DNA from 2 places in the Hydrogenophaga sp. GW101-3F08 genome. Region 1 is predicted to be linked to the other one. Evidence: predicted binding sites of a transcription regulator. Region 1 holds the regulator's gene; the other holds the start of a gene.
The links. Region 1 encodes sigma-54, which starts transcription at its own class of promoters, with help from an activator protein. Its sites were predicted from a motif close to TGGCANGNAANCTGCTTT; they were not measured.

Region 1 (3,740 bases):
CGCTCCCATGGCCGTGCGCAGTCAACTGGAGGTGCACGGACTGCAGAAGGCCTACGGCAGCCGCAAGGTGGTCAAGAGCGTTTCACTCACGGTGGACAAGGGTGAGGTGGTGGGTCTGCTGGGCCCCAACGGCGCGGGCAAGACCACCTCGTTCTACATGATCGTGGGGCTGTTGCGCGCCGACGGCGGCGAGATCCTGCTGGACGGGCAGCGCATCGAGGCGCTGCCCATTCACCGGCGGGCCCGGCTGGGCCTGGGCTACCTGCCGCAGGAAGCCTCCATCTTTCGCAAGCTCACGGTGGAGCAGAACGTGCGAGCCGTGCTGGAGTTGCAGCGCGACGAGGACGGCAAACCCCTGTCCGCCACCGAGATCACGCACCGGTTGGACGAGCTGCTCAAGGACCTGCGGGTGGACCATCTGCGCGACTCGCCCGCGCCCTCGCTCTCCGGCGGGGAGCGGCGCCGGGTGGAGATTGCCCGCGCGCTGGCCACCCGGCCGCGCTTCATTCTGCTGGACGAACCGTTTGCCGGTATCGATCCGATCGCCGTGATCGAGATCCAGCACATCATTGGCTTCCTGAAATCGCGTGGCATCGGGGTACTGATCACCGACCACAACGTGCGCGAGACCCTGGGTATCTGCGATCACGCCTACATCATCAGCGACGGACAGGTGCTCGCCAGCGGCACCACGGCCGAGATCGTGGAGAACGCCGAAGTGCGCCGGGTGTACCTCGGCGAGCATTTCAGGATGTGATGCATGAGGCCCCTGTGTGTCTCGTGCCCGCCGGCCCGACCCGGCTCCCGCACCGCTGCGCGACCCGCGCGCCGGGTCGCTGTCCCTCCGTTTTGCCGGCCTGACGCATGAAACAAGGCCTGTCGCTGCGCGTCTCCCAGCATCTGGCGCTCACGCCCCAGCTGCAGCAGTCGATCCGTCTGCTGCAGCTGTCCACGCTGGAGATGGCGCAGGAGGTCGAGCAGATGCTCGACGAGAACCCGTTTCTGGAGCGCACCGAGGAGCTCGCCGAACGCGAGGCGTTTGGTCTGGAGCAGATCGACGCGCCGGTGAGCGCGGGCGAGCAGATCGCCGAAGCCACGGTGGCGGCTGCCAGCGACCTGGCCCCGGCCGCCGAATTCGACGGCCCGTTGCCGCCTGCGTCGTCCACCGTGTCGCCGGTCGACGGCGGCGAAGGCGGTGAGGGCGAGGCGCTGGAGAGCCGGCTCGATGGCGCCGCGCCGATGGAAGAGAGCTGGGAAGGCGACGGCACGGTCGAGATGGCGCCCGATGACAGCGAGTGGGGCGGCGACGCGCCGCCGCGCAACAACAACTCGTCGGGCGACGACGACGAAACCGCCAGCGCAGCCGACCTCGCGCGCGTGCCCGTCAGCCTGCAGGACCACCTGCACGACCAGGCCCGCTGCCTGCGCCTGAGCGACGAGGACAGCGCCGCGCTGTATTTCCTGATCGAGTCGCTCAACGACGACGGTTACCTCGAAGAGCGCCTGTCCGAGCTGGCTGGCGCCTGGTTGCGGCTCTCGGCCCCGCCGGGCAAGCCGGTCGATCCGCAGGAGCACCTGGAGGAACTCGAAGCGCTCGAACAGCGCCTGGGCGTGGCGCTGCAGCTGCTGCAACACATGGAGCCTTCGGGTGTGGGCGCGCGCGACCTGGGCGAATGCCTGCGCCTGCAGATCCTGGAGCTGCGCAACAGCCCCGAGGCGCGGGCCGCGCTGGCCATCTGCAGCCAGCCGCTGGAGCTCATGGCCAAGCGCGACATCAAGCGCCTGTGCAACCTGTGTGGCCTGGACGACGCCACCGTGCGCGCCGCCCTGGCCTTGATCGCCCGGCTCGAACCCAAGCCCGGGCGCCGCTTCGTCGATGTCGAGCGCAACGTGGTCGTGCCCGACGTCATCGTCACCCGCGCCGGGCGCGGCTTCAAGGTCCAGCTCAACGCCGAGGTCATGCCGCGCCTGCGCGTGCACGACGTGTACGCCAATGCCATGCGGCAGAACCGGGGCGGACGCGACAACGGCGGCGAAGCCGGCCACGCCGCCATGCAGCAGCGGCTGCAGGAAGCCCGCTGGTTCATCAAGAACATCCAGCAGCGCTTCGACACCATCCTGCGCGTCTCCAGCGCCATCGTCGAGCGCCAGCGCAACTTCTTCATGCACGGCGAACTCGCCATGCGCCCGCTGGTGCTGCGCGAGATCGCCGACGAACTCGGCCTGCACGAGTCCACCATCAGCCGCGTGACCACCGCCAAATACATGGCCACGCCCTTCGGCACCTACGAACTGAAGTATTTCTTCGGCTCCAGCCTGGGCACCGAAACCGGCGGCAACGCATCGAGCACTGCGGTGCGCGCGCTGCTCAAGCAATTCATCGCCTCCGAAGAGCCGGGCAAGCCGCTGTCGGACAACCAGCTCTCCGACCTGCTGCGCGAGCAGGGCATCGAGTGCGCGCGCCGCACCGTGGCCAAGTACCGTGAGGCCTTGCGCATCGCGCCAGCGAACCTGCGCAAAGCGCTCTGAACACCCCCTGCCGTGAACCAACTCCAACTCTTTCTTCCCTGCGCCGCCGGCGTCGAGGACTTCCTCGCCGCCGAGGTGCAGCGCATCACCAACGAGCCGCTGGCCTTCAAGGCGCGTGGCGGCGTGGGGGTGCGGGCATCGTGGCGCGACGCCATGCGCCTGAACCTGCACAGCCGCCTGACGCAGCGCGTGCTGGTGCAGCTCTGGCACGGCGAGTACCGCAACGAGAACGACCTGTACAACGCCGCGGGCGACGTGGCCTGGGAAATCTGGTTCACCCCGGCGCAGACCATCAAGGTCGAGATCACCGCGCAGCACAGCCCGCTGACCTCGCTCAACTTTGCCGCGCTCAAGATCAAGGACGCCATCTGCGACCGCTTCCGTGCCAAGCGCGGCGAGCGCCCCAGCGTGGACACCACCTGGCCCGACGTGCGCATCTACGCCCACCTCACCACCGACAGCGTCACGCTCTACATCGACACCTCGGGTGAGCCGCTGTTCAAGCGCGGCTGGCGCGAAGACAAGGGCGACGCGCCGCTGAAGGAAACCCTGGCCGCCGCCATGATCGCCGCCACCGGCTGGGACGCCTGCGCCGACCAGCCGCTCGACGACATTCCCCCGCTCTACGACCCCTGCTGCGGCAGTGGCACGGTGGTGATCGAAGCCGCGCAGATTGCACTGAACATTCCGCCCGGCCTGCTGCGCCGTTTCGCGTTTGAAAAGATGCTGCCGTTCCAGGCCCACGTGTGGCAGGCCATCCGGGACGATGCCGCGCGCCAGCAGCGCGAGTGGCCGGCGGGCCACGCGCCCATCGTCTTCGGCAGCGACGTGTCGTTCCGCATGGTCGACTTCGCGCAGCGCAACGCCGAGCGCGCCGGCGTGGCCCACGCCATCGAGCTGCGCGGCGGCGACGCCCTGCAGCGCATGCCACCCAGCCAGACGCCCGGCGTGATGCTGCTCAACCCGCCGTATGGCGAGCGCATCGCCGCCGCCGGTGTGGCCGGTGAAAACGCCAGCGCGCGTGCGCTGCGCCAGGCGCCGCGTACACCGCGCACTTTCAGCGTGGGGCAGGCCGCGCCGCCCGCGCCCGGCCAGGGCCGCGGGGAGCCGGAGGTTTCGCGGCTGGGCCGCGAGAGTGCGCAGATGGCCGATGGCGGCGACGGCAGTGAGTTTTTCCAGCAGCTCGCGGCCCACTGGAAGAGCCACTACGC
Region 2 (3,740 bases), on a different contig from region 1:
CCGACCGAAAACGCGGTGATCCACACGCCGATGGCGAACTGGCGCTGCGTGTCGTCGTGGAACATGTTGCGGATCAACGAGAGCGTGGACGGCGCCAGGGTGGCGCCGGCAATGCCCAGCAGCGCGCGCAGCGCGATCAGCTCGGCGGGGGTGCGCGCGAACGCGGCCAGCACCGAGGCCACGGCGAAGAAGGCCGCGCCGATCAGCAGCAGGCGGCGGCGCCCGATGCGGTCCCCCAGCGTGCCCATGGTGATCAGGAAACCGGCGACGAGAAAGCCGTAGATGTCGATGATCCACAGCAGTTGCGAGGCGCTGGGTACCAGCGCCCGGCTGAGCGCCGGTACGGCCAGGTTGAGCACCGTCAGGTCCATGGCGTAGACCAGACAGGGCAGGGCGATCACGGCCAGCCCCCACCATTCGCGGGGGGTGGCTTTCGTGGGCGGAGCGGGTGAAGCGTCGGGCAGGGTGGGCGAGGAATGGCTCATGGGGTCGGCTGTCTGCCCCCGGCTTGGTCCGGCCAGGACGACGGCAGGCGGTCTGCGGGGATGATCGGGGCGGCGGAAGGCTGGCGCCCCCCAGGCTCAGAGGCTCTTGCCGTCGAAATGGTGCACAGGAATGGCCGCGAGGTCGATGCCGTCGATGCAGCGCAGGTTGATCGCCGCGATGGCGTTGCCCTTGGGGTCGGTGCCTTCGCCGTAGGGGTGGATGCCGCAGACGGGGCAGAAGCGGTGCCGGATCGCGTGTTTGTTGAACAGGTAGGTCGAGGCCGCGTCCTCGGGCGTCTTCAGTTCCAGGCTGGCGCGCGGCGCGAACCAGAGCAGCGAGCCCTTGCGCGAGCAGATCGAGCAGTTGCAGGCGAGCGCGCTGTCGATCGCGCCGTGGACTTCAAATACGATGCGGCCGCAATGGCAGCTGCCGGTGTGGGTCGGGGTGGGGGTTGATTCAGAGGGCATGGTGGGTGCAGTGTGGTGGATCTGAAGAGGGCCTTCAAGATCCACGACGAACGACCCGCCCTGTTTTCGACAGCGGGGGCTCCTTTTGAGGACCCATCATGGCCATGTCTCCCGCCGTGCCCGTGGTCGCTCGTGCCGACCTCGCGCCTTTCCCACAAGCGATCACCAGCTCACTTCCCGGTCCGGCGTGGCGCTGATGCGGTGGATGCTCAGGTCCGCGCCGTCGTATTCCTCTTCCTGGCTCAGCCGCAGGCCCATGACCGCCTTGAGCGTGCCATAGACCACCGCGCCGCCCAGCAGCGCCCAGACCACGCCCAGGCCGGTGCCGATGACTTGCGCGCCGAAGCTCACGCCGCCCAGCCCGCCCAGCGCCTGTTGGCCGAAGATGCCGGCGGCGATGCCGCCCCAGGTGCCGCACAGGCCATGCAGCGGCCAGACGCCGAGCACGTCGTCGATCTTCCAGCGGTTCTGCGTCAGCGTGAACATGCCCACGAAGAGCGCGCCCGCCACGGCGCCGACCACCAGCGCGCCCAGCGGGTGCATGAGGTCGGAGCCCGCGCACACGGCCACCAGGCCGGCCAGCGGGCCGTTGTGCACGAAACCGGGGTCGTTCTTGCCGGCCAGCAGCGCGGCCAGCGTGCCGCCCACCATGGCCATGAGCGAGTTCACCGCCACCAGGCCCGAGATGTTTTCCAGCCGCTGCGCGCTCATCACGTTGAAGCCGAACCAGCCCACGCAGAGAATCCACGCGCCCAGTGCGAGGAAGGGGATGCTCGACGGCGGGTGGGCCGACATGCCGCCGTCTTTGCGGTAGCGGTTGGCGCGCGCGCCCAGGAAGATGACGGCGGGCAACGCGATCCAGCCGCCCACGGCGTGCACCACCACCGAGCCGGCGAAGTCGTGGAAGACCGCGCCGGTGGTGGCCTCGATCCAGGCCTGCACGCCGAAGTGGCCGTTCCAGGCGATGCCCTCGAAGAAGGGGTAGACCAGGCCGACGATGACGGCCGTTGCGATCAGTTGTGGCCAGAACTTGGCGCGTTCGGCAATGCCGCCGGAGATGATGGCGGGGATGGCGGCCGCGAAGGTGAGCAGGAAGAAGAACTTCACCAGCTCGTAGCCGTTTTTCTGGGCCAGCGTCTCGGCGCCGACGAAGAACGAGGCGCCGTAGGCCACGCCGTAGCCAACGACGAAGTAGGCGATGGTCGAGACCGAAAAGTCCACCAGGATCTTGACCAGGGCGTTGACCTGGTTCTTCTTGCGAACCGTGCCCAGCTCCAGAAAGGCGAAACCCGCGTGCATGGCCAGGACCATGATGCCGCCGAGCAGGATGAACAGGGCATCAGCGCCCTGTTTGAGTGCGTCCATGTGAATCTCCGTGCAGAAATAACTTGTTTTGGTGCGTTGAAAGCGCCAAAACAGGGTCTGCATGGCGAATCGCACCATTCGCAAGCAAAAAACAAGCCAGATACTTCATGGTGGTGCGGTAGGCACCGAATGGGTGCCTGAGACCCGATGTTCAGACCGCTCACCACCGGCGCCGCGCGCCGGTGGTGAGCGGTCAGCCGCACGGGATGCGATCCAGCGCGCTTCAGCCAATCGCCCGCAACGTCGCGGGCACGATCAACCGGTGCATGGGCGTGACCGGCAGCATGTACAGCCTGCCCAGAGCGTTCTTGGTGTGGACCACGGTGGTGACGGTTACACGGGCCCGGTCGTTGGCGGCGGGTGCGCGGTGCACGGAGATCACCACGCTCAGGTGCTTGTCGTTGTCACCGAGCAGCACCTCGTCGGGCGTGTTTTCGATCAGGGTGAAGATGCCCACGCGGTCACCGGGGCGGTAGTCGGCGTCGGGGCGGGCGGGGTCGATCTGCGAGAGCGCGCCCAGGTTCTTGATGCCGAAGACCTGCACGATGCGGTTGCGCAGCGCCATGCAGGCGTTGACCCAGCCGGGCGTGGCCTGTGCGGCCTTGAGAAACTGGCCGAGCGCGCTGCGCTGGGGGTCGGCGGCGTCGATGGCCCAGGCGTCGAAGAAGTCGGCGCCTTCCAGACGGGGAGCGATGCGGCTGTCGGCGGGCGGGCTGGTTTCGGTGGGGATGTTCATGGGGGGCTTCTTTCGCTGGGCATCAGCCGCACGACCCGCGTCCACGCCCCTGGCTCGACTATAGCCAGCGGCCACAGCGCGCCCACAAAAAAGCCACCCGGCGGGTGGCTTGGTCGTGGCGTTCGGCCGTTCAGCTGCAGCTCACGCTGCCGCAGCCGCTCATGGAGGCGGGCCGCACCTTGCTCGGGTCGGCCAGGGTTTCGGTGCGGGAGTCGAAGCCCACATCTTTCATGTGCAGCGCCAGACCGGCGTCCATGCTGGCGGCGTGCTGCGGAAACCACTCGACCAGCGCCTCGGCCAGGCGCGAGATGATTTCCGTGTCGCCCTGCTCGTAGTGCTCGACCACGGCGCGCAGGGTGTCCAGGATGGTGGCGTGGTGCGAGGCGTGGCAGTTGTCGGCGGCGAAGCCGGTGGCCAGCATCCAGCGCTCTTCCTGCGCGAAATGCTCCACCGTGTGCGCCACGAATGTGCGGTACAGCGGCAGTTGCTGGTCGTGCGGCGTGGCCAGCAGCTCGTTGAGCATGACCACGAACTCTTCGTGCGTGTCGTCCATGCGGGCGTCGCCCGTCTGCAGTTGGGGGGACCAGTCCAGCCCAGCCGTGGCTGGCGTGGGCGTGTGGGAGGCGGTGGAGGTTGCAGTGGTGTCCATGGTCCGGAAATGTAGCCGCAGTGGCGGCGACGGGGCT

Region 2: the regulator sigma-54 is predicted to act here: its motif matches at 2,400-2,417, upstream of AC07YZ_RS16555 (ammonium transporter).

What each region holds. Positions count from the first base shown of each region.
Region 1 is NZ_JBWKZP010000003.1:401,784-405,523, reverse strand. Features, by position in the region: gene lptB (LPS export ABC transporter ATP-binding protein) at 8-757, shown strand; gene rpoN (RNA polymerase factor sigma-54) at 865-2,529, shown strand; gene AC07YZ_RS11330 (THUMP domain-containing class I SAM-dependent RNA methyltransferase) at 2,542-3,740, shown strand, end outside.
Region 2 is NZ_JBWKZP010000006.1:185,020-188,759, reverse strand. Features, by position in the region: gene AC07YZ_RS16565 (MFS transporter) at 1-485, opposite strand, end outside; gene AC07YZ_RS16560 (GFA family protein) at 582-953, opposite strand; gene AC07YZ_RS16555 (ammonium transporter) at 1,116-2,318, opposite strand; gene AC07YZ_RS16550 (DUF2867 domain-containing protein) at 2,542-3,054, opposite strand; gene AC07YZ_RS16545 (bacteriohemerythrin) at 3,185-3,703, opposite strand.